3 regions of the Cupriavidus sp. C2SS-8b genome follow, and region 1 is predicted to be linked to each of the others. Evidence: predicted binding sites of a transcription regulator. Region 1 holds the regulator's gene; each other region holds the start of a gene.

Evidence for each region. Region 1 encodes NrdR, which represses ribonucleotide reductase genes. Its sites were predicted from a motif close to CACNANATNTNGTG; they were not measured.
Region 2: ACIGJB_RS27625 (ribonucleoside triphosphate reductase) is a predicted target of NrdR. The motif match lies at 4,974-4,987, and genes of this name have one in related genera.
Region 3: ACIGJB_RS14270 (ribonucleoside-diphosphate reductase subunit alpha) is a predicted target of NrdR. The motif match lies at 5,483-5,496, and genes of this name have one in related genera.

The regions. Positions count from the first base shown of each region.
Region 1 covers NZ_CP172716.1:801,755-812,133, forward strand. The annotation lists gene ribBA (bifunctional 3,4-dihydroxy-2-butanone-4-phosphate synthase/GTP cyclohydrolase II) at 1-152, opposite strand, end outside; gene ACIGJB_RS03635 (riboflavin synthase) at 395-1,015, opposite strand; gene ribD (bifunctional diaminohydroxyphosphoribosylaminopyrimidine deaminase/5-amino-6-(5-phosphoribosylamino)uracil reductase RibD) at 1,095-2,210, opposite strand; gene ACIGJB_RS03645 (GspH/FimT family pseudopilin) at 2,267-2,821, opposite strand; gene ACIGJB_RS03650 (prepilin-type N-terminal cleavage/methylation domain-containing protein) at 2,823-3,290, opposite strand; gene ACIGJB_RS03655 (pilus assembly protein) at 3,287-5,146, opposite strand; gene ACIGJB_RS03660 (pilus assembly PilX family protein) at 5,143-5,739, opposite strand; gene ACIGJB_RS03665 (PilW family protein) at 5,733-6,515, opposite strand; gene ACIGJB_RS03670 (hypothetical protein) at 6,512-6,880, opposite strand; gene nrdR (transcriptional regulator NrdR) at 7,125-7,589, opposite strand; gene glyA (serine hydroxymethyltransferase) at 7,733-8,980, opposite strand; ZMP/ZTP riboswitch at 9,107-9,208, opposite strand; gene ybgC (tol-pal system-associated acyl-CoA thioesterase) at 9,364-9,768, shown strand; gene tolQ (protein TolQ) at 9,765-10,379, shown strand, end outside.
Region 2 covers NZ_CP172717.1:2,354,973-2,365,351, reverse strand. The annotation lists rRNA gene ACIGJB_RS27640 (16S ribosomal RNA) at 1-1,365, shown strand, start outside; rRNA gene ACIGJB_RS27635 (23S ribosomal RNA) at 1,706-4,586, shown strand; rRNA gene rrf (5S ribosomal RNA) at 4,717-4,830, shown strand; gene ACIGJB_RS27625 (ribonucleoside triphosphate reductase) at 5,032-6,753, shown strand; gene nrdD (anaerobic ribonucleoside-triphosphate reductase) at 6,783-6,962, shown strand; gene ACIGJB_RS27615 (anaerobic ribonucleoside-triphosphate reductase activating protein) at 6,967-7,641, shown strand; gene ACIGJB_RS27610 (Bug family tripartite tricarboxylate transporter substrate binding protein) at 7,706-8,656, opposite strand; gene ACIGJB_RS27605 (SDR family oxidoreductase) at 8,787-9,545, opposite strand; gene ACIGJB_RS27600 (fumarylacetoacetate hydrolase family protein) at 9,609-10,292, opposite strand; gene ACIGJB_RS27595 (2-hydroxyacid dehydrogenase) at 10,329-10,379, opposite strand, start outside.
Region 3 covers NZ_CP172716.1:3,075,482-3,085,860, reverse strand. The annotation lists gene ACIGJB_RS14295 (cytochrome C assembly family protein) at 1-603, shown strand, start outside; gene ACIGJB_RS14290 (PP0621 family protein) at 611-871, shown strand; gene ACIGJB_RS14285 (histidine kinase dimerization/phospho-acceptor domain-containing protein) at 868-2,955, shown strand; gene ACIGJB_RS14280 (sigma-54-dependent transcriptional regulator) at 2,981-4,594, shown strand; gene ampD (1,6-anhydro-N-acetylmuramyl-L-alanine amidase AmpD) at 4,591-5,202, shown strand; gene ACIGJB_RS14270 (ribonucleoside-diphosphate reductase subunit alpha) at 5,722-8,661, shown strand; gene ACIGJB_RS14265 (ribonucleotide-diphosphate reductase subunit beta) at 8,803-9,990, shown strand.

The DNA of each region.
Region 1 (10,379 bases):
TGCTTGGCCATGAAGTTGATCGCCTCGGGTGTGACGAAATCGGCAGCCAGGACCAGGTCGCCCTCGTTCTCGCGATCTTCTTCATCGACGAGGATGACCATGCGGCCGGCGCGGATGTCGGCAATGATGTCTTCGGTACGGGCGATTGTCATGGCTGCTGGGCGGCAAAAAGGGGCGGAAAAGCGGCCAGCCGGCGGGCGGCGGCTCAAACATGCGGGGACTGCTGCGGGAATACGCCAGGCCGGCCAGGAGGCGGCGGCCAAGGGCTCGCATCGTCAAACCGCGTATTGTACGCCAAGGCAGGCAATACGGGAGGGTGGCCCTGCCGGGTGCGGGGCCCTCGCATGATTGCGGCGCCCGAGGCGCCGCAGAGTCAGCAAGCTTGCCGAGCGTCCTATTGGTTTGACCCGGACGCCGACAACATCCGCTCGACATACCTGGCAATCAGGTCGATCTCCAGGTTCACGCGGCTGCCGGGCTTCAGGTCCTGCAGCGTCGTGACTTCCACCGTGTGCGGAATCAGGTTGATCGAGAACACGCAGCCGTCGGCCTCGTCGCTGACGCGGTTGACGGTCAGCGACACGCCGTTGACCACGACCGAGCCCTTGTACGCCAGGTAGCGGCCCAGTTCGCGTGGGGCACGCACGCGCAGCTCATGCGATTCGCCGATCGGGGCGAAATGCAGGACTTCGCCGAGGCCGTCGACGTGGCCCGAGACCAGGTGGCCGCCGAGCCGGTCCGCCAGCGTCAGTGCCTTTTCCAGGTTGACGCGGCCGGCACGCTCCAGCCCGACGGTCTTGTCCAGCGATTCGCGCGAGACGTCCACGTCGAAGCTGTCGGCGGTCATGGCGATCACCGTCATGCACGCGCCCTGGATGGCGATGCTGTCGCCGATGACCACGTCTGTGAGGTCCAGCCCGCCGGCGGCGACATGCAGGCGCACGCCGGCGTCGCCAGCGCCGAGCGGGGTGACGGTCTCGATGCGGCCAACGGCCGCCACAATGCCAGTAAACATGATGCGTTCTCGAAAGTTCAGGGTTTGGTAACCGGCGCGGCTGCCGCGCCGTCGGTAAATGTCAGGCCGTCGGGCAGGGTCAGGCGTCGTTGCGGCGCGCGATCAGGCGCACGTCCTCGCCGATCTGGCGCACGTCGTGCCAGCGGAATGTCGCGGCATCCTGCAGCCGGGGCAGCGGCGGCAGGTTGAACATGCCCTGCGCGTCGCCCAGCAGCTTGGGGGCCAGGTAGATCAGCAGCTCATCGGCGCAATGCTCGCGGATCAGCGAGCCATTGAGTTTGAAGCCGGCTTCGACATGCAGCTCGTTGATGCCGCGGCGGCCGAGTTCCTCGATCATCTTGCGCAATTCAACCTTGCCGTGCGGATTCGGCAAGACCACCACCTCGGCACCGCGGGCCTCCAGCGCGTGGCGCCGGTCGCGGTCGTCCACGGCGCAGAACACCAGTACCGGCTTGGCATAGTCGCCGCTGTCGGGCGTCAGGATGCGCGCGTCGAGCGGCACTTCCAGGCGCGAGTCCACCAGCACGCGCTGCGGCTGGCGCGGCGTCGGGATGGCGCGCACGGTCATCTGCGGATTGTCGTCGCGTACCGTGCCGATGCCGGTCAGGATGGCGCAGGCGCGTGCGCGCCAGGCATGGCCGTCGTCGCGTGCGGCCGGGCCCGTGATCCACTGGCTGGTGCCGTCGTGCAGGGCCGTGGCGCCGTCCATCGATGCCGCCACCTTGACCCGTACCCACGGCAACCCGCGCGTCATGCGCGACACGAAGCCGATATTCAGGTCGCGTGCCTCCTTTTCCAGCAGCCCGCACCGCACATCGATGCCGGCATCGCGCAGCCGCTGCAGGCCGCGGCCCGATACGGATGGGTTGGGGTCCTCCATCGCCGCCACTACGCGGGCAATGCCGGCCCGCACCAGCGCGTCGGCGCAAGGCGGCGTGCGGCCGAAATGGCTGCACGGCTCCAGCGTCACATAGGTGGTCGCGCCGGCCGGGTCGATGCCGCGCGCTTGCGCGTCCTTCAGCGCCTGGACCTCGGCATGGTCCTGGCCGGCCGGCTGGGTAAAGCCCTGCCCGATGATCTGTCCGTTCTTGCTCAGCACGCAGCCGACGCGGGGATTGGGGGTGGTGGTGAACATGCCTCGCGCGGCAAGCGCGAGCGCTTGCTGCATGGCGGCGTGGTCGGAATCGGAAAACATTTGGCCGGTGACTCTTGTTCGCTGGGTTCGCTGGGCGTTGGGTGTGCGTGCCGCTGTCAGGGCGGGGCGGGTTCGCCGGAGGCCTCGCAGTCCTTGTCGTGGCCGGGCGTGCAAAGGCGAATACGTCCTTGCGCGCCCATGCGAACCTGGCGCTGCTCGCCGCGACAGCTGAGCGTGAAAGTGGCGGCCTGAAATCCGCCCTGCTCAGACCGAGAGTATCCCACAGCTGCGAATCGCAGGACGTTGCTGGCGCGCGCGGTCTGGCGCAGGGTGATGGACAGGCACGGCGCATCGAGCTGGACGACCGAGAGGACGGCATCCCGCCCCGGTCCCCGGCGCCCGTCTGTGGCCGCCAGCTGCCAGCCACGATCGAGCGTGAAGTGGCCGTCGAGCGGCTGCAAGGTGACTTCCACCCGCCGCGACATGGCCGCGCTGCGCGCCAGCGCGAGCGATGCCGCCATCCGGTCGGCGGCAATCGTCACCTGCTGGCGGGCCATCAGGACGTCGGCGGCGTGATAGGTGACCACTCCCAGTAGCGCGAGGACTGCCAGGCAAACGAGCAGCTCGGCCAAGGTGATGCCGCCCTGACAATGGCGTGCTGATTCAGGCATATCAACAATCCCGTCCGGATTGAGCGGCCTGCGCCATGTTCCCCGACAGGTTCAGTTGCTGACCTGTGCTGCGCAGGATGAGCACGCCGCAGCGATGGTCTGGCATCACCGGTGTCGCGCGGATCTCGACGCAGGCATCCAGGTCGGCTTGTGGACAGGCGACAGCGGTAAGGAGGTGGCGCGGATTGGGTCCGGGCGGCACCGGCCGAGGCCAGGTTCCGGCGGCGATGTCACTGCCCGGCTGCAGGGCGAAGGTCGTGGCCGCCATCGCGTGCTGCTCGAGCTCCAGCATCGCCGAGACCAGTTCCGCGCGCGCCTGCTCGCGCCAGCCGCGTGCCAGGTAATGGTCCCATGTCGGCACGGCGATGGCGGCGAGGATCGCCACGATTGCGAGCGTGACCAACAGCTCGATCAGGCTGAACGCCCGTTGCGCGGCGGTCTCGTGCTGCGGCCAGATCTTGCTCTTCATGGGGCGTCTCGCTGAATGGGTGCCATGATTTCACGCCAGCTGATTCGGCCGGTGCGGCGGGTCGCGACGGTGGTTGTCAGCGGCTGGGCGGTGTTCCGGTCTACGGACCACAGCGTGACCGTGTGCGCTTGCGCGCTGCTTGTGCCGGCGGCCTGAGGCGGGCCGGGTCTGGGTGTGCTCGTCAGGACGAAGTCGCCTTCGGGGACGGCTGCCTGTCCAGTCACGAACGCCTGCATCGGCGCATCTTCCCGGTTGCGGCCCGCGGATTCACCGGTCGATGCGAGCACAAGATAGGCCCGCTGAAGGCCGTCTGCGGCGCGGGTCGTGAAGTGGAGATAGCCGGGAAACACGTCGCTCAGCATCTCAAGTTGTTCGCCCGGATGCGGCAGTGTCAGCTGCCAGCCGGCCTGGTCGCTTGTGCCGCCCTGGCCTGGCAAGGCGCGCAGCAGGAATCCTCCGTCCGCGGGCTCGGCCACGATGCGGGTCGGGGTCCCGCCCGTCCGGGCCGGGATAGCCGCGATTTCGCTGCCCTGGCCATAGACGATGAGGGCGGCGCTTGACCCTCCCAATTGCAACGGCGGCTCCGCGTTGTCTGTCCGGGCGGTCACGGGCAGCTTGTGCCGGCACGTTGGGGTTCCCGGCTTGAGACGTCCGGTGGCATCGGCTAACGGGAAGTGCCACAACTGGCCACTGTCGTCGGTGGCATAAATGGCGAGCGCCCCGCCTGTCATGCCGCTCAGGACGCTCACGCCCGTTAGTGCCGATGTCACCGGGGCGCCGGTGCAATCGCGTTCTGGCAGCGGCCAGGTCAGCGCGGCATCCGCCGCGGCGCCTTCCAGTGGTATCAGGGCCAGGCCCGGTCGGGATGCCGGGCTGTCGGCGCGTGCTTCGACGGTCGTGACGGCGAACCACCGCAGCCCTTCGTCCCCGGCAAAGGCGGCGGCGCGTACCGGGCCGCGGGCGGAAAGCGGCAGGGCAGGCGTTGCGGTGATTTCCCATTGAAGCGCGATCGGCGCCAGATCTGTCGGGGCGGTGATATCGAGCGCAAAGATGCCGGGCGCGCTATCCCCTTCAGCCTTGGCCGGGATAGCACATAGCAGCACGGTGCGCCATTCCCGATGGATCACGACGTCGGCGGCCTCCGGACGGGGGCAGGGTACGGGTGCGAGCGAACTCTTCGGGTCGGCCATGTCGAGCGCCTGCGCCAGCAAAGTCCGCGGCAGGTAGGCGGCAAGCTCCTTGCCATCGATCGCATCGAACCCATGCAGCGAGGCGTCCGTGGTGCCGAGCCAGACCATATGTGGCCGCTTGCCATATCGCTCCCGGAACGCGGCATGGCCGGATTTGCCCGGTTGCCAGGCCGGTGGACGAACGACGAGCAAGCGTGCGCCGCGGGCATTGGCCATGCGCGTTTCGCGCGGACGCAAGGCGGCGTTGGTGCGTTCGCCGCGCAGCCATGCCAGCTTGTCCTGCCCGGATACGCCGTTTCCCGCTTCCGGTGCCATTGCGGGCGGGCTTGCCGCATCGCGTGCGGACTCCTGCAGCGGTACCAGGCGTTCCGGCTCCGGGCCGGTCGGGGCGATCGACGTGTAAAGACGCCGGGATGCCACCGGGTTCGCATCGAGCGATGCGCCGGCCTCCCAGAGTCGTGCGTGGGATACCGGTCCCGTGGGCTGCTGCTGCGGACTCCATCCAAGTGCATCAAGGCGGCCGGTCCAGGGGTAAGCGCCGTTTCGAAGCTGATAGGCCAGGGGAAGATTGCCGGCGGGAAGGTCCGGAACCGTGCCGGCCCAGGCTGTCCCAGAAAGCGGCAAGAGCCAGGCCAGGACAAGGACAATCATGCGGTGCGGGCTCATGGCTGAATCACGCTCTGGACTACGGCGGTCGTATCCCGGCTGCGGCCGAAGCCGATTGCCGTGACACGGAAGCGCGTTGCGGGCCGTTCCTGACCGTAACCGTCGAAGGCCGCTATGTCGCCGATCAGCTCGGCGACATAGCGCGGCGCGATGGCCGTTCCGGCGATGCCTTCCGGCAACCCAGGCATCGCCTTGCCTGTGAACGTGCCGAACGGCACGCCGACATCATCGGGGGATCCTGTGCCCGACAGCCAGGCTTGCCATACGGGCATGCTATCGGGGGCCGGGACGCAGACCCCGGCCTGCATGCCCGAGCCGCAAGTCCCGCTTGCCGGCAGCGGCTCGAGACGGCCGCGCGGGCCGCTGCCTGCGGCGGCTGTCAACACGTCCGCTTCGCCATCGAGCAGCGCCACTTCCGCCGCGCGGAAGGCGATTTCGCGATCGAGCTGCAAGGTGGCGAGCTGGCGCGTGGAGAGCAGGAACTGCAGTGCGGCCGCTGCGCTGAACACCGCGAGCAGCAGGAGCGTTGCAGCGAACAGCAGCGTCGCGCCGCCATGGATTCTGTGGATGCGGAACATGATCCTGGCTAGCACAATGTCTCCTGGCAGCGCGGAGCATTGCGCAGGCGGATGGTCGTGGCGAAGATCCGCCACGCGTTCCGGTCATGTCCGGGGAGCCTGTCGAAAACGTCAGCCATCGCGTTGTCGACGTACGCATAGGCGGTCGTTGCCGGCATGCCCGCCGTGGCAGCCCCGCGACGCTCCAGGCGGAAGGCCAGTGCCACCTGCACCGCCACCACACGGTGCCATGCGTCGTCGCCCATGGCGCTGACCTGGTCCGCGCGCAGGAAGGTGTCGGATGGCCCACTGCTGCGGGACTCCATGGCGTAACGAATCTGCATCGATTCCACGCCACGCACCATCGCGCCGGAGGTCCACCCGCTGCAGTCGATCATCGTCTGGTCGGGCATGGTGCGTTCGCGCGCATGGCTGCTGCCGCTGAAGCGGACCAGCAAAACGTCGCTGCCGCCGATACCCGATTTACCGCAGGCCGGGATGGAAGCCATGGACGGCTGGCCGCAATCGTCCGCACCGCTGATCGCGGGCGTGGCCGGCGCCCTGGCGGCCGGATCCGGCCGCCAGCCGCCTTGCCGGATCAGGAGGGAAAGAATACTCAGCGCGCGCTGCCCACGTTCTTCCAGCAAGGCGCGCTCCGCGGTGGCGAGATAGGCCGCGCGGCATAGCAGGAATGCGGTGCCGGCGACTGCGGTGACCACCAGCCCCAGTGCCAGGCCGACCATCATTTCTGTCAGCGTGAAGCCCTGCGCCGGCAGAAGGCGTAAATGGCCCTGTGCAAGACGTGATCTCATGGCTGTATCCACAGTGCGATGCCGCGCAACGTCGCCGGGGAGTCCGCGGCGCCAACTGCCAGCCTGGCAATCGCCAGCTTGCGGGTCAGCGCGCATGGGGTTTGCCCACAGCCTTCGGCGGACGCCGGATCGGGCCGGTTCATCGGAGCCATGCCCAGCGCCGCGATTTCCGCGATTTCTCCGGTGGTTCGCATGGCGTGGGCGAGTTGCTCATGGCCGCGCAGCCGTGCCAGTGCCGTGGTCCCCACACTGGCCAGCGGGATCAGGCCGGCGCTGACGATCAGCAGGGCGCAGAGCGACTCGGCCAGGACATAGCCGCGGCCGTAACGGCAACAGGAATGGAGCGGGCGAAGGCGAGGCTGCATGGCGCGGTGAGGATGGCGGTGAGGCCATCAAGGTACCGCGCTGCACAGCGCCAATCCGTGGACAAACGTAGTGAAACTGGCAAATTTGGTTGCGAGACGCGGCCCTTACGTGCCCTCGATATTCAGGAAATGAGGCCGTATCGACCAGAGGACGGCAGCATGCGCCTGAACATGCGTTCCGGGGCGCCAGGCGGCGCGAATCCGGCGGCGTATCTGCAGAATTGCTGAGAACGCTGAACGCTGGCTAGCGCTTGCTGTTTCCTGCCGTGACCTCGGCCAGCACATCGGAAAACTCGGCGACGTCCTCGAAGCTGCGGTACACGGAAGCAAAGCGGATATAGGCGATCTTGTCGAGCTTGCGCAGTTCGCGCATGACGAGTTCACCGACCTGGCTGCTCGGAATTTCTTTCTCGCCAAGCGCCAGCAGCTTTTCTTCAATGCGGGTGATGGCTTCGTCGATGGCTTCGGCGGAGACCGGGCGCTTGCGCAGCGCCAGGCGCATCGAATCCTTCAGCTTGGCGCGGCTGTAGTCCACGCGCGAGCCGTTCTTCTTGACGATGGCCGGGAAGAACAGTTCGATCCGTTCGTAGGTGGTGAAGCGGCGGTCGCAGGCTTCGCAGCGTCGGCGCCGGCGCACGGCGTCGCCGTCTTCCGACATGCGCGTGTCGAGCACCTGGGTATTGGAATGTCCGCAAAAGGGGCATTTCATGCCTGACCACCTTCAGAGTAAAGCCCCGTCGCCTTGGTATCTTGTCCTTCTGCGGCAACCGGGCGGGTTGGCGAGGCCCGCAAGCGGCACGAGGGCGCGCCTGCGGGGCTGCCGGCCGCCCTTGCGGGCGGCCTTGCGCGGCATCAGCCGTAGACCGGGAAACGCTTGGTCAGTGCCGACACCTGCTCGCGCACGCTGGCGATGTTGCCGGCGTCGTGCGGGTTGTCCAGCACGTCGGCGATCAGGTTGCCGACGATGCGCGCTTCTTCTTCCTTGAAGCCGCGCGTGGTCATGGCCGGCGAGCCAACGCGGATACCCGAGGTCACGAACGGCTTTTCCGGATCGTTCGGGATGGCGTTCTTGTTCACGGTCAGGTGCGCTTCACCCAGGATGCGCTCGGCTTCCTTGCCGGTGATGTTCTTGGCGCGCAGGTCGACCAGCATCACGTGGCTTTCGGTGCGGCCCGAGACAATGCGCAGACCGCGTGCGATCAGCGTTTCGGCCAGCACGGCGGCGTTCTTGACCACTTGTTCCTGGTAGGCCTTGAACTCCGGCGTCAGCGCTTCCTTGAACGCCACGGCCTTGCCGGCGATCACGTGCATCAGCGGACCACCCTGGATGCCCGGGAAGATCGACGAGTTGATGGCCTTCTCATGCTCGGCCTTCATCAGGATCACGCCGCCGCGCGGGCCGCGCAGGCTCTTGTGCGTCGTGGTGGTGACGAAGTCGGCGTGCGGCACCGGGTTCGGGTAGACGCCCGCGGCGATCAGGCCGGCGTAGTGGGCCATGTCGACCATGAAGTAGGCACCGATCGACTTGGCAACCTTGCTGATGCGCTCGAAGTCGATGCGCAGCGCGAAGGCCGAGGCGCCGGCGATGATCAGCTTCGGCTTCTTCTCTTGCGCCAGTTTTTCCAGCGCGTCGTAGTCGATGTCTTCCTGCGCGTTCAGGCCGTAGCTGACTACGTTGAACCACTTGCCGCTCATGTTCAGGGCCATGCCGTGGGTCAGGTGGCCGCCTTCGGCCAGGCTCATGCCCATGATGGTGTCCCCCGGCTTCAGCACGGCGAAGAACACGCCCTGGTTGGCCTGCGAACCCGAGTTCGGCTGCACGTTGGCGGCTTCGGCGCCGAACAGTTGCTTGACGCGGTCGATGGCGAGCTGCTCGACGATGTCGACGTACTCGCAGCCACCGTAGTAGCGCTTGCCGGGATAGCCTTCGGCGTACTTGTTGGTCAGTTGCGAGCCTTGCGCGGCCATCACGGCCGGCGAGGTGTAGTTTTCGGAGGCGATCAGTTCGATGTGGTCTTCCTGGCGCTGGTTTTCCTTCTGGATAGCGGCAAAGACCTCGGGGTCGATCTGGTCGATCGTATAGCGGCTGCGTTCGAACATGGCGAAACTCGTCTGAAAAAAGGGAATCCGATTACTGCATCGGGGTAGGGCGCGCGGGGAAAGCGATTGGCGGCCGGCACCGGCGGAACCATACGAACCGTCGGCGCAGGGCGCACCCTGCTTCCCATTCGCTGCCCAGGCGAGCGGCAGGCGCTTGAAACTTCACGCCAGAGAACTTGCGCTTCCTCGTGGTAGTACCCACTGACATCGCCAGTCGCGCAAGATGGAATGGTTGGGCGCAGTGTAGCGTGAGGCGGGGATTTGCCGCAAGCCGCGCCCCATGGCCCGCAACGCCAGGCCCGGTGCGGCCCGCAACTTGCTGTTGCAAACTCGTCCTGCGGGTTAACACCGAAGCTGTCTCGCTGTCCGTTACAATCCCGGCCATGACAAACTTTGCCTGGACCCTGCGGGTGTACTGGGAAGACACCGACGCCGGCGGCGTAGTGTTTTACGCCAACTATCTCAAGTTCTTCGAGCGCGCCCGGACCGAGTGGCTGCGCTCGCTGGGTGTCGAACAGCAGGCGCTGGCAGATGAGGCCGGCGTGGTCTTTATCGTCCGCAGCACGGCAGTGGACTACAATGCGCCCGCCCGGCTCGACGACCAGCTTGAGATCCGCACGCGCATCGAACGTGTAGGGCCGGCCTCGGTGCAGTTCGCGCAAGAGGCCTGGCGCGCCGAGACGTTGCTCGCCAGCGGCCAGATTCGCGTTGGCTGTGTCGATCGAAGCACTTTTCGTCCGTCTCCCATTCCCGCCCCTGTCCTGGCAACCATCAAGGCCGCCCGATGAATCCCGTGACCGTCACGCAAGACCTGTCGATCATTACGCTGGTGCTGCACGCCAGCCTGCTCGCCCAGGCCGTCATGGCGCTGCTGCTCGTCATGTCGCTGTTCTCCTGGACATATATCTTCCGCAAGCACCTGGCGCTGCGCTCGGCGCGCACGCAGACGGAAGGGTTCGAGCGCGACTTCTGGGCCGGCGGCGACCTGCAGGCGCTCTATAACAGTGCGGCGAACAACCGGCACAACACCGGCGCGCTCGAGCGGATTTTCGAATCGGGCATGGGCGAGTTCCTCAAGGCGCGCGAGCGCGGCAATGAAGCGAGCGCGCTGCTCGACGCCGCCCGCCGCGCCATGCGCGCAGCCTACCAGCGCGAGATGGACGTGCTGGAATCGCACCTGCCGTTCCTGGCCTCGGTCGGCTCGGTCAGTCCCTATATCGGCCTGTTCGGTACCGTGTGGGGGATCATGAACGCGTTCCGTGGCCTGTCCAATGTGCAGCAGGCGACGCTGGCATCGGTGGCGCCCGGCATCGCCGAAGCATTGGTGGCTACCGCAATCGGCCTGTTCGCCGCGATTCCGGCCGTGATTGCCTATAACCGCTACGCCACCGAGATCGAT
Region 2 (10,379 bases), on a different replicon from region 1:
CGCATACGACCTGAGGGTGAAAGCGGGGGACCGGTAACGGCCTCGCGCGACAGGAGCGGCCGATGTCTGATTAGCTAGTTGGTGGGGTAAAGGCCTACCAAGGCGACGATCAGTAGCTGGTCTGAGAGGACGATCAGCCACACTGGGACTGAGACACGGCCCAGACTCCTACGGGAGGCAGCAGTGGGGAATTTTGGACAATGGGGGCAACCCTGATCCAGCAATGCCGCGTGTGTGAAGAAGGCCTTCGGGTTGTAAAGCACTTTTGTCCGGAAAGAAAACGTCCTGGTTAATACCTGGGGCGGATGACGGTACCGGAAGAATAAGCACCGGCTAACTACGTGCCAGCAGCCGCGGTAATACGTAGGGTGCGAGCGTTAATCGGAATTACTGGGCGTAAAGCGTGCGCAGGCGGTTTGATAAGACAGGCGTGAAATCCCCGAGCTTAACTTGGGAATGGCGCTTGTGACTGTCAGGCTAGAGTATGTCAGAGGGGGGTAGAATTCCACGTGTAGCAGTGAAATGCGTAGAGATGTGGAGGAATACCGATGGCGAAGGCAGCCCCCTGGGACGTCACTGACGCTCATGCACGAAAGCGTGGGGAGCAAACAGGATTAGATACCCTGGTAGTCCACGCCCTAAACGATGTCAACTAGTTGTTGGGGATTCATTTCTTCAGTAACGTAGCTAACGCGTGAAGTTGACCGCCTGGGGAGTACGGTCGCAAGATTAAAACTCAAAGGAATTGACGGGGACCCGCACAAGCGGTGGATGATGTGGATTAATTCGATGCAACGCGAAAAACCTTACCTACCCTTGACATGCCACTAACGAAGCAGAGATGCATCAGGTGCCCGAAAGGGAAAGTGGACACAGGTGCTGCATGGCTGTCGTCAGCTCGTGTCGTGAGATGTTGGGTTAAGTCCCGCAACGAGCGCAACCCTTGTCTCTAGTTGCTACGAAAGGGCACTCTAGAGAGACTGCCGGTGACAAACCGGAGGAAGGTGGGGATGACGTCAAGTCCTCATGGCCCTTATGGGTAGGGCTTCACACGTCATACAATGGTGCGTACAGAGGGTTGCCAACCCGCGAGGGGGAGCTAATCCCAGAAAACGCATCGTAGTCCGGATCGTAGTCTGCAACTCGACTACGTGAAGCTGGAATCGCTAGTAATCGCGGATCAGCATGCCGCGGTGAATACGTTCCCGGGTCTTGTACACACCGCCCGTCACACCATGGGAGTGGGTTTTGCCAGAAGTAGTTAGCCTAACCGCAAGGAGGGCGATTACCACGGCAGGGTTCATGACTGGGGTGAAGTCGTAACAAGGTAGCCGTATCGGAAGGTGCGGCTGGATCACCTCCTTTCCAGAGCGTGCATCTAACGTCGAGCGTTCACACTTATCGGTTTGTTTGTTGTTTCAGCCTGGGCTGAAGCCAAATGCAAGCGCTTAAATCCAAGCGCTTGCATTTGGCATTTGCCAAGCGAGCGCGGGTCTATCCTGCGCATCGGCTGTTCTTTAACAATATGGGATGTAGTAAAGGTGTCGCGCGAGCGTTGATGAGACGCTGTAGTACAAAACGCGATACCGGGTTGTGATTGTATCAACCAAAATGTATTTAAGTGATCGAAAGATGACTTGGAATACGGCACAAATGCGAGAACTCACCTGTAGCGAATGGTCTCACTGAGACACACTCGTTATAGGGTCAAGCGAACAAGTGCATGTGGTGGATGCCTTGGCGATCACAGGCGATGAAGGACGCGGTAGCCTGCGAAAAGCTTCGGGGAGCTGGCAAACAAGCTTTGATCCGGAGATGTCCGAATGGGGAAACCCGGCCCGCATGGGTCATCCCTTGCTGAATACATAGGCAAGGGAAGCGAACGCGGCGAACTGAAACATCTAAGTAGCTGCAGGAACAGAAATCAACCGAGATTCCCAGAGTAGTGGCGAACGAAATGGGAAGAGCCTTGTACTCTTTAGCAGTGTTGTTAGCAGAACGGGATGGAAAGCCCGGCCATAGCAGGTGATAGCCCTGTATGCGAAAACAGCGTTGTGGAACTAGGTGTACGAGAAGTAGGGCGGGACACGTGAAATCCTGTCTGAAGATGGGGGGACCATCCTCCAAGGCTAAATACTCGTGATCGACCGATAGTGAACCAGTACCGTGAGGGAAAGGCGAAAAGAACCCCGGGAGGGGAGTGAAATAGATCCTGAAACCGCATGCATACAAACAGTCGGAGCCTGGAAACGGGTGACGGCGTACCTTTTGTATAATGGGTCAGCGACTTACATTCAGTGGCAAGCTTAACCGATTAGGGCAGGCGTAGCGAAAGCGAGTCCGAACAGGGCGTTCAGTCGCTGGGTGTAGACCCGAAACCAGATGATCTATCCATGGCCAGGTTGAAGGTGCGGTAACACGTACTGGAGGACCGAACCCACTAACGTTGAAAAGTTAGGGGATGAGCTGTGGATAGGGGTGAAAGGCTAAACAAATCTGGAAATAGCTGGTTCTCTCCGAAAACTATTTAGGTAGTGCCTCGTGTCTCACCTTCGGGGGTAGAGCACTGTCATGGTTGGGGGGTCTATTGCTGATTACCCCGCCATAGCAAACTCCGAATACCGAAGAGTGCAATCACGGGAGACAGACATCGGGTGCTAACGTCCGGTGTCAAGAGGGAAACAACCCAGACCGCCAGCTAAGGTCCCCAAATATAGCTAAGTGGGAAACGAAGTGGGAAGGCTAAAACAGTCAGGAGGTTGGCTTAGAAGCAGCCACCCTTTAAAGAAAGCGTAATAGCTCACTGATCGAGTCGTCCTGCGCGGAAGATGTAACGGGGCTAAGCTATATACCGAAGCTGCGGACGCACAGCAATGTGCGTGGTAGGAGAGCGTTCCGTAAGCCTGTGAAGGTGTCTTGTAAAGGATGCTGGAGGTATCGGAAGTGCGAATGCTGACATGAGTAGCGATAAAGGGGGTGAAAGGCCCCCTCGCCGTAAGCCCAAGGTTTCCTACGCAACGTTCATCGGCGTAGGGTGAGTCGGCCCCTAAGGCGAGGCAGAGATGCGTAGCTGATGGGAAGCAGGTTAATATTCCTGCACCGTCGTATGATGCGATGGGGGGACGGATCGCGGAAGGTTGTCCGGGTGTTGGAAGTCCCGGTCCCTGCATTGGAGAAGGCGCTTAGGCAAATCCGGGCGCGGGATTCAAGGATGTGGGGCGAGCGGCCTAGTGCTGCGAAGCAATTGGAAGTGGTTCCAAGAAAAGCCTCTAAGCTTCAGTCATACGAGACCGTACCGCAAACCGACACAGGTGGGCGAGATGAGTATTCTAAGGCGCTTGAGAGAACTCGGGAGAAGGAACTCGGCAAATTGGTACCGTAACTTCGGGATAAGGTACGCCCTGGTAGCTTGACTGGCCTGCGCCAGAAGGGTGAAGGGGTTGCAATAAAATGGTGGCTGCGACTGTTTAATAAAAACACAGCACTCTGCAAACACGAAAGTGGACGTATAGGGTGTGACGCCTGCCCGGTGCCGGAAGATTAAATGATGGGGTGCAAGCTCTTGATTGAAGTCCCGGTAAACGGCGGCCGTAACTATAACGGTCCTAAGGTAGCGAAATTCCTTGTCGGGTAAGTTCCGACCTGCACGAATGGCGTAACGATGGCCACACTGTCTCCTCCCGAGACTCAGCGAAGTTGAAGTGTTTGTGATGATGCAATCTCCCCGCGGCTAGACGGAAAGACCCCATGAACCTTTACTGTAGCTTTGCATTGGACTTTGAACCGATCTGTGTAGGATAGGTGGGAGGCTTTGAAGCGTGGACGCTAGTCTACGTGGAGCCGTCCTTGAAATACCACCCTGGTTTGTTTGAGGTTCTAACCTTGGCCCGTGAATCCGGGTCGGGGACAGTGCATGGTAGGCAGTTTGACTGGGGCGGTCTCCTCCCAAAGTGTAACGGAGGAGTTCGAAGGTACGCTTGGTACGGTCGGACATCGTACCTAAAGTGCAATGGCAAAAGCGTGCTTAACTGCGAGACCGACAAGTCGAGCAGGTGCGAAAGCAGGACATAGTGATCCGGTGGTTCTGAATGGAAGGGCCATCGCTCAACGGATAAAAGGTACTCTGGGGATAACAGGCTGATACCGCCCAAGAGTTCATATCGACGGCGGTGTTTGGCACCTCGATGTCGGCTCATCTCATCCTGGGGCTGTAGCCGGTCCCAAGGGTATGGCTGTTCGCCATTTAAAGAGGTACGTGAGCTGGGTTTAAAACGTCGTGAGACAGTTTGGTCCCTATCTGCCGTGGGCGTTGGAATCTTGACGGGGGCTGCTCCTAGTACGAGAGGACCGGAGTGGACGTACCGCTGGTGTACCTGTTGTCTCGCCAGAGGCATCGCAGGGTAGCTATGTACGGAAGAGATAACCGCTGAAAGCATCTAAGCGGGAAACTCGCCTGAAGATGAGGATTCCCTGGCGGCTTGACCGCCTTGAAGGGTCGTTCGAGACCAGGACGTTGATAGGCTGGGTGTGGAAGCGCAGTAATGCGTTAAGCTAACCAGTACTAATTGCCCGTAAGGCTTGATCCTATAACCAGTGTGTTTTAGCCTGGTGGGTCGATCGCCTTGTGCCGGCTGATACAGCACAACCCAAGACTACAAAGACTACATCCCGAATTGGTGGCGTTGGACGAACTGCCCAGCGCCACAACCCCTTATGCCTGGTGACCATAGCGAGTTGGAACCACCCCTTCCCATCCCGAACAGGTCCGTGAAACGACTCCGCGCCGATGATAGTGCGGATTACCCGTGTGAAAGTAGGTCATCGCCAGGCTCTTACAATGCAAAACCCCTCGACAGCATGTGCTGCGAGGGGTTTTTGCTTTGCACGTCTAGATAACCGGTTGCCGGCCGCTGACGGCAAGGATGATTGGCCGCCGTCCGACTGAAGAAGTCGATCCGTTTGATCCTGAGCAAGCCTAGATATAGTGTCCGGTGAATAATACGCCCCTACATTTAGTGCTTGAGGGGCGCAATGGGATCGAATTCACACAGGACCCTGGTTGACGTGGAATCGTCCGTCAACGAGTACCTGAACCGAGAGGACTGGCGCGTCAACGCCAATGCCAACCAGGGCTACTCGCTGGGAGGGCTGATCCTCAACGTTGCGGGCAAAGTTACCGCCAATTACTGGCTGTCACATGTCTACGCTCCCGCAGCCGGAACGGCCCATCGCGAGGGCGACCTTCACATCCACGATCTCGACATGCTGTCCGGCTACTGTGCCGGCTGGTCCCTGCGCACGCTGTTGCATGAGGGACTGAATGGCGTGCCCGGCAAGGTAGAGGCCGCACCGCCGCGGCACATGTCGAGCGCGGTCGGCCAGATCGTGAACTTCCTTGGCACCATGCAGAACGAGTGGGCGGGGGCGCAGGCGTTCTCGTCGTTCGATACCTACATGGCCCCCTTCGTGCGCAAGGACAGCATGTCCTACGCCGAGGTCCGGCAACACATGCAGGAACTGATCTACAACCTCAACGTGCCGTCGCGCTGGGGCACGCAGACTCCGTTCACCAACCTCACGTTCGACTGGACCTGCCCAGAAGACCTGCGTGAACAGGTGCCGGTGATCGGCGGCGAGGAAATGCCGTTCCGCTATGGCGACCTGCAGGCCGAGATGGACGTGATCAATCGCGCCTATATCGAAGTCATGACCGAAGGCGATGCCCTTGGCCGCGTCTTCACCTTCCCGATTCCCACCTACAACATCACGCCGGACTTCCCCTGGGAAAGCCAGAATGCCGCGCAGCTGTTCGACATGACGGCCAAGTACGGATTGCCGTATTTCCAGAACTTCGTGAACTCCGAGCTCAAGCCGAACATGGTTCGGTCCATGTGCTGCCGGCTCCAGCTCGATCTGCGCGAACTGCTCAAACGCGGCAACGGCCTGTTCGGCAGCGCGGAGCAGACTGGCTCGCTGGGCGTGGTCACCATCAACTGCGCGCGGCTGGGCTATCTGAATGCAGGCGACGAAGCCGGCCTGTTGCAGCGGCTCGATAACCTGCTCGATATCGGCCGCGATTCGCTCGAAGCCAAGCGCGAGCTGATCCAGAAGCTGATGGACCAGGGCCTGTTCCCGTACACCCGGCGTTACCTCGGCACGCTGCGCAATCACTTCTCGACGCTCGGGGTGAATGGCCTCAACGAGATGATCCGCAACTTCACCGACGATATCCACGACATCACCACGGACTGGGGTCGCGGCTTCGCGCTGCGCGTGCTCGACCATGTGCGCGCGCGCATTGTCGAATACCAGGAAGCGACCGGCCATATGTATAACCTGGAGGCCACGCCGGCCGAGGGCACTACCTATCGCTTCGCGCGGGAGGACCGTAAACGCTGGCCCGGCATTCTGCAGGCCGGTACGGCGGAGCAGCCTTACTACACCAATTCCTCGCAGCTGCCGGCCGGCTTCACCGATGATCCCTTCGAAGCCCTGGCGCAGCAGGAAGCGCTGCAAGCCAAATACACCGGCGGTACCGTGCTGCATCTCTACATGGGCGAGCGCCTGTCCAGCGGCGAGGCTTGCAAGCGCCTGGTACGCCGGGCGCTTGAAAATTTCCGCCTGCCGTACATCACGGTCACGCCCACGTTTTCAATCTGCCCGACGCATGGCTACCTGGCCGGCGAGCACGTCTATTGCCCGAAGTGCGACGAGGATGTTCTCGCCCGCAAACGCCTGCAGCAAGCCGCATGAATTTCCCAACCCCAGCAAGGAGAACCACCATGATCAGCCAACCGCAACGCCTGGAAGCCACCGTAGAACTCGAGGACCATGAACGCCAGCGCTGCGAAGTCTGGACGCGCGTGATGGGTTATCACCGTCCCGTCGCCAGCTTCAACACCGGCAAGAAGGGAGAGCACGCCGAGCGCCGCTTCTTTGCCGAGCAGCGCTGCGCGGCCTGATGCCATGGGTAGCCTGCGCATCGGCGGCCTGACGCCACTGACCAGCATCGACTTTCCCGGCCGGCTTGCCGCGGTGGTGTTCTGTCAGGGTTGCCCGTGGCGCTGCGGCTACTGTCATAACGCCCACCTGATTCCTGCGCGCGGGACCGACCTGCTGCCATGGAATCAGGTGATGGATTTCCTGGCGAACCGGCGTGGCCTGCTGGACGGCGTCGTGTTCTCCGGCGGCGAGCCCACGCTGCAGGCATCGCTGACCGATGCCGTGCGCGAAGTCCGCGCCATGGGTTTCCAGGCGGCTCTGCACACCGCAGGCATGTACCCGGAGCGGCTCGCGTCAGTGCTGCCGCTGATGGACTGGATTGGCCTCGATATCAAGGGGCCTGCACATTGCTACGACGCGATCACAGGCACGCCCGGCGGCGGCTCCCGCGTGATGGCGTCGCTGGATCTTGTCGTCGCGAGCGGCGTGGACTACGAATGCCGCACCACGTGGGATCCGGCGCTGTTCAGCGAAGACGAACTGGACGATCTCGTCGGTACGCTGGCGGCGCGTGGCGTCCGTCATTGGGCTTTGCAGCCGCGTGGCACGGCGGGCAGACCCTGCGTGGCCGCGGCCGATATCGCCCACCGATTGAAAGCCGCGTATCCGCATATCTCCATGCGGCTGCCTGCTGCCTGAGCGACACGACGGCCGTCCTTGCGCCGAACGGCCAAGCGTGTCGCCACGCTGGAATCAAACGCCATTACTCCGGCTGAATTCCCGCTTCCTTGACCACCTTGCCCCACTTCGCGAGGTCCGATTTGATCAACGCCGCATACTCCTGCGGCGTGCCGCCTTGCACGTCGATGCCCGCGGTTTCCAGCTTGGCCCGCACCTCCGGCAGCTTCAGTGCCGCGTTGATCTCTGTGTTCAGCCTGGCCACGATCTCCCTGGGCGTGCCCGCCGGCGCGAGGAAGCCGCCGTTGGTGTTGGCGTCATAGCCCTTGAGCCCTTGTTCCTCGGCGGTGGGGACATTGGGCAACGCCTTGGAACGCTTGCGCGTTGACACGGCAAGCGCGCGCACATTGCCCGATTTCACCTGCTCCTGGATTGCGCTGATGGTGTCGATGTAAAGCACCGTGCGGCCAGCGATCAGGTCGGGATGCGCCGCGGACGAGCCCTTGTAAGGCACCAGCAGCACCGGCGCACCACTGACCATGCGGAACATCTCGGCGGCCATTTCCTGCGCGCTGCCGCGGCCCGACGTGGCCACCTTCGCTTCGGCCGGGTTGGCCTTCATCCAGCTCACCAGCTCGGGCACCGTCTTCGCCGGCAGTTTGGGGTAAGCGGCGAACACCAGCGGGATCTCGTGCGTGTAGACGATCGGCTCGAAGCTCTTCTCAGGGTCCCAGCCGAGATTCTTGAACAGGAACTTGTTGATGTTATGGCTGCCGCCGACGATGCCGATGGTGTAGCCATCGGGCTTGGCATTGGCCAGGACCGCGGTGCCCAGGTTGTTGGAGGCGCCGGGGCGGTTCTCGACGATGAACGGTTGGCCGAACTTTACCGACAGCTTCTCGCCGACGACGCGGGCGATCAGGTCAATGCCGCCGCCGGCCGGCGCGGGGACGATGATGGTGACGGGTCGCGTTGGATAGTTGCCTTGGGCACCGGCCACGCCGGGCGCCATCATGATGGCGGCACAACCGGCCATCGTGCCGATCAGGGTGCTGAATCTGCTTGGGGTGAATCGCATGGGGTGTCTCCGTCTGGATGCTGGTCAACTTCAGTCAACTCTGGTGGCTCCCACGGATGCGAGGCCCGTGGGAATGTGGGCGGGGATGTCAGCCGCGGCCGACGAACGGCATGGCGCTGGCCATGACGGTCATGTTCAGGACATTGGTGTCCAGCGGCAGCGATGCCATGTGGCACACGGCATTGGCCACGTGGCTCGCGTCCATCATTGGTTCGGGCGCGACCGTGCCATTGGCCTGGAGCACGCCGCGCGTCATGCGCTCGGACAACTCGGTCAGCGCATTGCCGATATCGACCTGGCCAGCGGCGATGTTGAAGGCGCGGCCATCGAGCGCCAGCGCCTTGGTCAGGCCCGTGACAGCGTGCTTGCTGGCCGTATAGGGCGCGGTGAACGGCCGCGGCGTATGCGCGGAAATCGAGCCATTGTTGATGATGCGGCCGCCCTGCGGCGACTGGCGCCGCATCAGCGCGAATGCCGCGCGCGCGCACAGGAACACGCCCGTGACGTTGGTGTTGATCACGGCGAACCATTTCTCCAGCGGCAGCTCGTCCATCGGCACAGCGGGTGCGTTGACGCCGGCGTTGTTGAACAGCAGGTCCAGCCGGCCGAACTCGCGCTCGATCGTGTCGAACAGCGCCTGCACGCTCGCAGGGTCGGTCACGTCCGCGGGGACGGCCATCGCGGCCTGGCCGCGTGCTGCGGCTTCGGCCGCCAGCGCCTGCAGCGGCTCGGCACGCCGGCCGGCCAGCACGACGGTCCAGCCGTCTTCCAGCAGCGCGAGCGCGGTGCGGCGGCCTACGCCGCTGCCGGCACCGGTGACCAGGGCGATCTTTCGGGATGCGGTCAAGATGAGCTCCAATGAACAATGAATACTGCGATGTCGGAAGGCAGTGCAGAGTTTGTGTTGTGGTTATCCGCTGATGGTCAGCCTGATATCGCCGATGCCGTCGACGCCAGCATCGATCACATCACCGCGCTGCAACGGCCCGACGCCTGCCGGCGTGCCGGTGAAGATCAGGTCGCCAGGCATCAGCGTGACGGAGCGGGAAAGCATGGCCACCAGCTCGGGCACTCGCCAGAGCAGTCCCGACAGATCGGCACGCTGGCGCTCGGCCCCGTTGACCGACAGGCGGATGGCGCCTGCGCTCGGGTGGCCGCAGCGCGATGCCGGCACGATGGGGCTGCATGGTGCGGAGTGGTCGAAGGCCTTCGCGGGCTCCCACGGGCCACCGGTCTGCTTGGCCTGCTGTTGCAGGTCGCGGCGCGTCATGTCGAGACCGACCGCATAGCCCCAGATATGCGCGCAGGCATCGTCCGGATCGATGTCGCGTCCACCGCGGCCGATCGCCGCGACCAGCTCCACCTCATGGCAAAACTCGTCGGTGGCTGGCGGATGGGGCAAGGCGTCGCCCGCCGCTTCGACGGCGGTTGCCGGCTTCATAAACCACGCAGGCATGTCGCGCGGTGCAGCTTCGTCCGGCGTCCAACGGTAGTTGCGCCCGATGCAGAAGACCCGTGCGACCGGGAAATGCGCGGTGCTGTCCGCGACGGGCAGCGTGCGTGGCGGCAGCGGCGGCACAACGAAATCCATCATGGCGTTCCGGTTCCGAAGATGTTGACTCAGCTTGACTCAGGTGGTCAGGCTCATGGCCGGACGCTCGCCAGCCAGCGCTTGCGCCAC
Region 3 (10,379 bases), 1.4 Mb from region 1:
TCGCTGGCCGGGCTGGGACTGATCGTGATCCCGGTGGCGCTGGTCGCCAGCCTGATGCCGCTGGCGTTCCCGGGCTCGCAGATCCTGGGCTACGCCGCTCGGCCGCTGTTCAAGCTGCACTTCATCATCGCCAACGTGGCCTATGGCCTGTTCACGCTGGCCGCCTTCCACGCCTTCCTGATGCTGCTGGCCGAGCGCCGCCTGCACGGCTTCAAGCATGCGCCGTCGCGTCCCGGCAACGTCAAGCCCAAGGGCCCGGCCGAACAGTGGCTGGGCCGCTGGCTGGACCTGCTGCCGCCGCTGCTGACGCTGGAAAAGCTGCTGTTCCGCCTGATCGGGGCGGGGTTCGTGCTGCTGACGCTGACCATTGCCTCCGGCCTGCTGTTCTCCGAGGAACTGTTCGGCCGTGCCTTCCGGCTCGACCACAAGACCGTGTTCGCCTTTATTTCATGGGCGATGTTTGGCGGCATCCTGGCCGGGCGGCATTTCCGCGGCTGGCGCGGCCGAGTGGCGCTGCGCTGGGTCATCGCGTCGTTCGGCATCCTGCTGCTCGCTTACGTTGGCAGCCGCTTCGTGATCGAAGTGATCCTGCACCGGCTCTGAGACCGCCATGGCAAGAATCTTCATACTGCTGGCCGTGGTGCTGGGGGTCTTCTGGTGGCTGCGGTCGCGCGCCGAGGCCCGACATAACGAAGCCGCCCGCGCATCCCGCCCGGCCGACGCCCCGGACAACGGCAAGGGCAACCCCGAGGCCATGGTCCAGTGCGCCCACTGCGGCGTTCACCTGCCGGGCAGCGAAGCCATTGCCTGGCGCGGCCTGCACTATTGCCGGCGCAGCCACCTGCCGGACGACAGCGGCGACCGCGCATGATCACGGCGCGGCCGACGCATACCGCCCGGCTCGCCGCATGGCCCGGCTTCGCGCAACTGTGGCGCGCGCCCGAGCCGCCTGATTTCCACTGGCGCCTGCTGCGCTATTTCTGCTGGACCCGCATCGCCGTCGGCCTGCTGCTGCTGGCCTTCACCATCATGCAGCGCGGCGCGGAGTCGCACGGCGTGTCGCTCGTGCTGCCGTTCCAGCTCGCCTTGCCCGCCTACAAGACGGCGGCCATGCAGCTGGCCTTGCCCTACCTCGGCATCGCGCTGGCCATGCTGGCCGGCACGCTGTGGCGGCGGCGCTTCCACCTGCGCGTGCGGCTGCAAGTGTTGGCCGACCTGGCCATGCTCGGCCTGATCTACGAGGCTGTTGGCCGCAACGGCCATGCCGACGGGCTGGCGATGATCTTCCTGCTGCCGGCGCTCGAGGCCGGCGCGCTCACCAGCTTGCTTTTCGCGCTGTTTGCCGCCTCGGTCTCGGCCCTGGTGGTCATGGCGCACCCGTTCGCGCTGACCATCCTGCAACGCCAGGCGGATGGTGGTCTGCTCGGCTCCGGCCTGTACGGGCTGGTGTTCATGATCGCGGCGCTGCTGATGTACATGCTGGCGTACCGCCAGGTGGCGCAGGAAAAGCTGGCGCTGGCGCGCGAGCAGGAGTTGCGGCTGCAGCAGCTGGTCAATCGGCTCATGGTCAACGACATGCAGGACGGCGTGATGCTGGTGCGCGCCAACGGCATGGTGGTAGCGGCCAACCCCGCCGCCGTGGTGCTGCTGGGCGTGCAGCCGCATGAACGCGTGTATTCGCGCACCAGCCGCGACAATGTGGGCGTGGAGGGCGGCCAGGCTGTGCTGTTCGACCTGCGCCGCATCCCGCGCCTGCAGCCGCTCATGGAAATGCTGCGCGACTGGGTGCGCAGCAAGGACGACGTGCCGCGCATCCTGCAACTGCTGCCCATCGTCTCGCGCTCCGCTCCCCCGGGCGGCGGCAACCTGCACACGCGGCTGCGCCTGCGCTTTGTATTGCCGGGCCTGGCAGGGCTGCGCAATACCATCTCCAGCACCTCGACCCTGCCATCCAGCCTTGACACCGCCGCGTGGAACGAGCTGACGCCCGAGGTCGCGGCGCGCCTGCGCCTGGCCATCGCCCAGCAGGAAGCCATGGCCTGGTCCCCCGACGACGAGGCCCTGCTGCGCAGCGAGATGCGCGACACCGTGCTGGTCCATATCGAAAGCTGGGAGCGCATCGCCGAGCAGGTCCAGCAGGAAAAGCTCGCCGCCATGGGGCGGCTCGTGGCCAGCGTCGCGCACCAGATCCGCAATCCGCTGGCGGCCATCAGCCAGGCCAGCGAGCTGCTGGGCGACGGCGCGGGCATGGGCGGCGATGGCGGCGTGGAATCGGATGTCGATGCACGCCTGCTGCGCATCATCCATGACAACGTGCGGCGGCTGGACCAGGTCGTGTCCGACGTGCTGCAGCTGTCGCGCCGTCCGCGCACGGGCCGCAGCACCGCGCAGCTGGCGCAGGCGCTGCCCGAGATCGTCGAGCGCTGGCGCCTGGAGATGCGCTCTCGCCGGCCGCGCGCCGGCGACACGCGCCAGCCGGGCCGTGGCGAGATCAACCCGAATGCGGTCCGCCTCACGGTCGACGTGGCGCAGCCGGTGGTCTTCGACACCTCGCAGCTCCAGCAGGTGCTCGGCAACCTGCTCGACAACGCATGGCGCTACTGCAGCCGCCTGCCGGGCGCCATCCGCCTGCTCGCGCACGCGCTGGACCAGCACCATGCCGAGCTGATCGTCTGGAACGACGGCACCGAGATTCCGCGCGAACACCAGCGCAGCCTGTTCGAGCCGTTCTTCACCAGCAACGCGCAAGGCACCGGGCTGGGCCTGTTCATGGCGCGCGAGCTGTGCGGCGCCAACGACGCACAGGTCCGCTACGGCACCATCGCGCTGGATGACCTGCTCGCGCGCACCGGCCTGCTGGCTGCACCGCGCGATACACTGCCCGCCAAGGCCTTCGTGCTGACGCTGCGCATCGACACTGGCGATGCGATGCAGGCAGACACGCAGATCCATTGAATTTCCGCACCTGACACGCCACTCCATGCCACCCAGAACGCCCGGCCCTGACCCGATCCTCGTCATCGATGACGAGGCAGACCTGCGCGAGCTGCTGGATATTTCCATCCGCCGCATGGGGCATGACGTGGTGCTGGCCGGCTCGCTGGCCGAAGCGCGCGAAAAGCTCGCGCAGCGTCGCTACAGCCTGGTGCTGACCGACATGCGCCTGGGCGATGGGCTGGGCATCGAGATCGTGCGGCAGCTGTCGGCTTCCCCGGAACGCGTGCCCGTGGCCGTCATCACGGCCTACGGCAGCGCCGACAACGCCGTCGAAGCGCTCAAGGCCGGCGCGTTCGACTACATCGCCAAGCCGGTGTCGCTGGACCAGTTGCGCAGCCTGGTGATGAACGCGCTGGGCCGCCAGCAGGCGCGCGAAGACCAGGACGCCGCCGCCAGTGCCGATGCCAGCCTGGGCGCCGACCGCGCCGCCGCGCTGCTGCCCGGCCACTCGCCGGCCATGCAGGAGGTGCGTCGCTCGCTCTCGCGGCTGGCGCGCAGCATGGCGCCGGTGGTGATCAGCGGCGAGTCGGGCAGCGGCAAGGAGCGCGCCGCGCACGCCATCCACGCCACCAGCGCGCGCGCCGCGCATCCGTTCGTGGCGGTGAACTGCGGCGCCATCCCCGAAAACCTGATGGAGTCCGAGTTCTTCGGCCACGTCAAAGGCGCGTTCACCGGCGCCGACGGCGAGCGCGGCGGCTTCTTCCAGTCGGCCAACGGCGGCACGCTGCTGCTCGACGAGGTGGCCGACCTGCCGCTGGCCATGCAGGTCAAGCTGCTGCGCGCGCTGCAGGAGCGCCGCGTGCGCAAGATCGGCGCCACGCGCGAAGATGCTGTCGATGTGCGCGTGATGTGCGCGAGCCACAAGGATCTCGCCGCCATGGTCGCGGCTGGCCAGTTCCGGCAGGACTTGTACTACCGGCTCAATGTGCTCGAACTCCGCATGCCGACGCTGCGCGAGCGTGCCGAGGATATCCCCGTGCTTGCGCGCGCCATCCTCGAACACCTGGCTGTGCGCTATGGCGACCCCCGTCCGCGCCGCCTGTCGCAGGCCGCGCTGGAAAGGCTGGTGGCCTATCCGTTCCCGGGCAATGTGCGCGAGCTGGAAAACCTGCTCGAACGCGCCTACGCGTTTGCCGAGTCCGAAGATATCCAGGTGGCCGACCTGGGCCCGCTCGACGCCAATATGGAACGCGCGGCGCTGCGTGCGGCGCCGTCGCCACTGACCCCGTACACACCGTGGGCCGGCGGCGGGATGCCGGCGGGCATCGTGCCGGCCGAGCCCGCCCCGGTCCCCATGCCGATCGTGCCGCAGCAGACTGCAGCAACGCCGGAGGCGGAAGCCGTGGCCGTGGCTGAAGACGTGCCCGATGCCGCCGAGCGTGCCTGCCGCGGCGTGGCGTTTCCGATCGACCTGCAAGCCCGGCTCGAGAAGGTCGAGCGCGAGATCATCCTGCAGGCGCTGGCGCAGACCAGCTTTAACCGCACGGCCGCAGCGCCGCTGCTGGGCCTGAACCTGCGCCAGCTTCGCTATCGGATCCAGCAGCTTGGTATCCGCGACGGGCGGGACGAACGCGACGAAGGGGAGGGCACGGCATGACGTCTCCGGCGTGCGGCCCCGTCCCAGCCAGCTTCCTGCCGGACGCCGAAGGCTGGGTGCCGGCCGCGCGCCGCGTGCCATCGCCCAATTACGACGAGCGGCCCGCGGGCATGCCCGTCGACCTGGTGGTGCTGCACAACATCAGCCTGCCGCCAGGCCAGTTCGGCAGCGGCGATATCGAGGCCTTTTTCCAGAACCGGCTCGACCCGGACCGCCACCCGTTCTTCGCCACGATCCACGAGGTCCAGGTGTCCGCCCACTTTCTGGTTCGGCGTGATGGCGAACTCGTGCAATTCGTGCCGTGTGGCAAGCGCGCGTGGCACGCGGGGCTGTCCGACTTCTTCGGCCGCGGCCGCTGCAACGACTTCTCGGTCGGCATCGAGATCGAAGGCGCCGACGACCAGCCATTCACCGCCGCCCAGTACGCCACCACCGCCACCCTGGTAAAGGCCCTGCGCGCCACTTTGCCGGTGCAGGCGATTGCCGGCCACAGCGACATCGCCCCGGGCCGCAAGACCGACCCCGGACCGCACTTCGACTGGGACCGTTTCGCGCGTCTCGCCGACGTTCCGGAAAACCTGTTACCCTTCCGCCCCTCGCACAGTTAAGGTGCTTGCGGGGCCGCCGAGGGGCTGTCACAGCACCATGTCGGCGCGATGTCACATGCCAAATCCCCACGTCGGTGTGGGGCTATCGGACGCGCCGCCCGGATAAAAAAAATTTCCAAAAAATGTGCGTCTGCGCACGACTTGGCGCGAGCCCTTGTCGTAGCGCGGTTCCCGGGAATGTGGCGCTGCCGCACTTGTCATCCGGGTGTCGCAAGCACGCTTGTCAAGACTGGTCATCCGGATTTCTTTCACTATACTTAGCCCAGTTTTCCGCAGTGACCACTATATCTAGTAGTTGATCCGGGGAGCTGGCCTAGCAGTGAAGGGTTGCTGTCGCAGACGTGGCGATAGTGGTTGAAACCCTGATGTGGGGTCGGCGCATCATAAGAGTCCCTGGCGAAATGTTTAGCAAACGGCAGTCAGTCCCGTCACCTTCCATGAGCGGCAGGACACTTTCGCAGCCCATTTCGCCAGGGACTCTTTTGTCTCTTAAAACAGGCTAAAAACAGGAGTTCCTATATGCAAACGGCCCAGAACGAAATCACCACGGGCGCAGCGGGCGCCGCCGGTATTGCAGGTACCGCGCAGCAGGCCCCCGCCGCCCAAGCCGGCACGACGAACTACCAGGATTACAAGATCATCCGCCGCAACGGCGCCGTGGTGGCGTTCGAGCCGTCCAAGATCAACGTCGCCATGACCAAGGCCTTCCTCGCCGTGAACGGAGGGCAGGGGGCGGCCTCCGCCCGCGTGCGCGAGATCGTCGAGCAACTGACGCAGAACGTGGTGCGCGCACTGGTGCGCAGCCGCCCGAGCGGTGGCGCCATCCATATCGAAGACGTGCAGGACCACGTTGAGCTGGCCCTGATGCGCTCGGGCGAGCATGAAGTGGCCCGTTCCTACGTGCTGTACCGCGAAAAGCGCGCCCAGGAGCGCGCCAGCGCCAGCGCGCAGGCCGTGGCCCGCGTGCAGGAAGCCGGCATCCAGTTCAACGTGACTGACGGCGGCGTAACCAAGCCGCTGGACATCGTCGCGCTGCACGCCCTGCTCGACAACGCCTGCGCCGGCCTGGGCAAGGCCGTGAGCGCCGAGCCGATCCTGAAGGAAACGCTGAAGAACCTGTACGAAGGCGTGCCGATGACGCAGGTGTACGACTCCGCCATCCTGGCCGCGCGTACCCTGATCGAAAAGGACCCGGACTACAGCCAGGTCACCGCCCGTATCCTGCTGCACACCATCCGCAAGGAAATCCTGGGTGCCGAAGTGACGCAGGCCGAAATGACCACGCGTTACGCCGAGTACTTCCCGAAGTTCATCGCCCGCGGTATCGCCGCCGAGCTGCTGGACGAGAAGCTGGCCACCTTCGACCTGGCCCGCCTGGGCGCCGCGCTGGACGCAGGCCGCGATTTCCAGTTCAACTACCTGGGCCTGCAGACCCTGTATGACCGCTACTTCCTGCACATCGACGAGACTCGCATCGAGATGCCGCAGGCATTCTTCATGCGCGTCGCCATGGGCCTGGCCCTCAACGAAACCGACCGCGAAGCGCGCGCCATCGAGTTCTACCAGCTGCTGTCGTCGTTCGACTTCATGTCGTCCACGCCGACCCTGTTCAACTCGGGCACCCAGCGCTCGCAGCTGTCGTCGTGCTATCTGACCACGGTCTCGGACGACCTGGAAGGCATCTACGAAGCCCTGAAGGAAAACGCGCTGCTGTCCAAGTTTGCCGGCGGCCTGGGCAATGACTGGACCAACGTGCGCGCACTGGGCTCGCACATCAAGGGCACCAACGGCAAGAGCCAGGGCGTGGTCCCGTTCCTGAAGGTGGTGAACGACACCGCCGTGGCCGTGAACCAGGGCGGCAAGCGCAAGGGCGCGGTCTGCGCCTACCTGGAAACGTGGCACCTGGACATCGAAGAATTCCTGGAGCTGCGCAAGAACACCGGCGACGACCGCCGCCGCACGCACGACATGAACACGGCCAACTGGATTCCGGACCTGTTCATGAAGCGCGTGATGGAAAACGCCGACTGGACGCTGTTCTCGCCGTCGACCTGCCCGGACCTGCACGACAAGGTCGGCAAGGCGTTCGAGCAGGCCTACCTGGGCTACGAAGCCAAGGCAGCCGCCGGCGAACTGAAGCTGTTCAAGAAGGTGCCGGCCATGCAGCTCTGGCGCAAGATGCTGGGCATGCTGTTCGAAACCGGCCACCCGTGGATCACCTTCAAGGATCCTTGCAACATCCGCAGCCCGCAGCAGCACGTCGGCGTCGTCCACAGCTCCAACCTGTGCACGGAAATCACGCTGAACACCAACGACAGCGAAATCGCCGTGTGCAACCTGGGTTCGGTGAACCTGGTGGCCCACCTGGCCAAGCAGGCTGACGGCTCCTACGTGCTCGACCACGCCAAGCTGCAGAAGACCATCCGCACCGCCATGCGGATGCTGGACAACGTCATCGACATCAACTACTACGCTGTCGAGAAGGCCCGCAACTCCAACCTGCGCCACCGTCCGGTCGGCATGGGCATCATGGGCTTCCAGGACTGCCTGCACGTGCTGCGCACGCCGTACGCCAGTGACGCGGCGGTGAAGTTCGCCGACACCTCGATGGAAGCCGTGTGCTACTACGCCTACCAGGCCTCGACCGAGCTGGCCGAAGAGCGTGGCCGCTACGAGACTTACACCGGCTCGCTGTGGGACCGCGGCATCCTGCCGCAGGACTCGCTCAAGCTGCTGGCCGAAGAGCGCGGCGGCTACCTGGACGTGGACATGTCCAGCAGCATGGACTGGAGCGGCCTGCGTGCCCGCATCAAGCAGCACGGCATGCGCAACTCGAACTGCATCGCGATCGCGCCGACCGCCACGATCTCGAACATCATCGGCGTGTCCGCGTGCATCGAGCCGACGTTCCAGAACCTGTACGTCAAGTCGAACCTGTCGGGCGAGTTCACCGTGGTCAATGACTACCTGGTGCGCGACCTGAAGGAACGCGGCCTGTGGGACGAAGTGATGGTTGCCGACCTGAAGTACTTCGACGGCTCGCTGTCGCGCATCGACCGCATTCCGCAAGACCTGCGCGACATCTACGCCACCGCGTTCGAAGTCGAGCCGAGCTGGCTGGTCGAAGCCGCCAGCCGCCGCCAGAAGTGGATCGACCAGGCCCAGTCCCTGAACATCTACATGGCCGGCGCCTCGGGCAAGAAGCTGGACGACACCTACAAGCTGGCCTGGCTGCGCGGCCTGAAGACCACGTACTACCTGCGCACGATGGCTGCCACGCACGTGGAGAAGTCCACCGTGTCGCGCGGCTCGCTGAACGCGGTGTCGTCGGGTAGCGACAGCGGCTCCGGCCTGGACGCCGCAGCGGCATCGGCCCCGGCCATGCCGGAAGCCGAAGGCGCGGTCTGCACGATGCGCCCGGGCGATGCCGGGTTTGACGAGTGCGAAGCCTGCCAGTAAGCCTTACCTAACCCCTCGGTTTGCTCCCCTCTCCCGCTTGCGGGAGAGGGGCCGGGGGAGAGGGCCGGCGCAACCACGAAGTTGCACAAGTCAAAAATTGACCAACCGCCGCCCCCCAATCGAATCACGGAGAACCACATCATGCTGAGCTGGGACGACGACGTTCAAGCCACCCCGCAGGCCGCACCGCAGCCTGCCCTGCAACCCGCTGCATCGGCTCCTACCGCTGACCAGCAAGGCGTGCTGCCGTCGAGCGCCACGCAAGCCGGCATCCTGGGCAACAACCCCAACGCCGCCGCCGCGCAGAGCAACCGCCGCGTCAACGCCGCCGACAAGCGCGTGATCAACGGCTCGACCGACGTCAACCAGCTGGTCCCGTTCAAGTACAAGTGGGCGTGGGAAAAGTACCTGGCCGGCTGCGCCAACCACTGGATGCCGCAGGAAATCAACATGTCCCGCGACATCGCCCTGTGGAAAGACCCCAACGGCCTGACCGAGGACGAGCGCCGCATCATCAAGCGCAACCTGGGCTTCTTCGTCACGGCCGACTCGCTGGCCGCCAACAACATCGTGCTGGGCACCTACCGCCAGATCACCGCGCCGGAATGCCGCCAGTACCTGCTGCGCCAGGCCTTTGAAGAGGCCATCCACACGCACGCCTACCAGTACATCGTTGAATCGCTGGGCCTGAACGAAGCCGAGATCTTCAACGCGTACCACGAAGTGCAGTCGATCCGCGACAAGGACGAGTTCCTGATCCCGTTTATCGACACGCTGACGGATCCGTCGTTCAAGACCGGCACGCCGGAGAATGACCAGAAGTTGCTGAAGTCGCTGATCGTGTTTGCCTGCATCATGGAAGGGCTGTTCTTCTATGTGGGCTTTACGCAGATTCTGGCGATGGGGCGGCAGAACAAGATGACTGGGGCTGCGGAGCAGTATCAGTACATCCTGCGGGATGAGTCGCTGCACTGCAATTTTGGTATCGACCTGATTAATCAGATCAAGCTGGAGAATCCGCATCTGTGGACGGCTGAATTCAAGGCCGAGATCACCGAACTGTTCAAGAAGGCGGTGGATCTGGAGTATCGCTATGCCGAGGACACGATGCCGCGTGGGGTGCTGGGGCTGAATGCGCCGATGTTCAAGGGGTACCTGCGCTTCATTTGCAACCGCCGTTGCCAGCAGATTGGGTTGGATCAGCTGTTCCAGAATGAAGAGAATCCGTTCCCGTGGATGAGCGAGATGATCGATCTGAAGAAGGAGAGGAACTTCTTTGAGACGCGGGTTATTGAGTATCAGACGGGTGGGGCGTTGAGCTGGGATTGAGGAATCATCAAGCATCGTCGTCGTAGATTGATTGATGAAAAATGGGAGCCACTGGCTCCCATTTTTCTTGATATGGAGGCAGTCTCAAAGTCCAGGTGAACATCTTGGGACTGACATCCCACACTTCCGATCCCCGTGCAACTACTGCAGAACTTTGATCGTTGCGCGGGCGCCCCGCTTTGCCATCGGCTACGGTATGCCGTGACAAGAAAACAGACCTTGATTGGGTTACCATTTGGTTTCCATTGCATCAAGCGACCTGCCGAAAAATTCTAATGAGGCAGTATGAGAGCTTCCACTGTCGCGCAACTACAGCCGCAGAGTACCCGCGAAATGTTCGCCTCAGAAGGCATTGCCGGGTCATTTTGAATTGCACGCCAAAGGTGAGC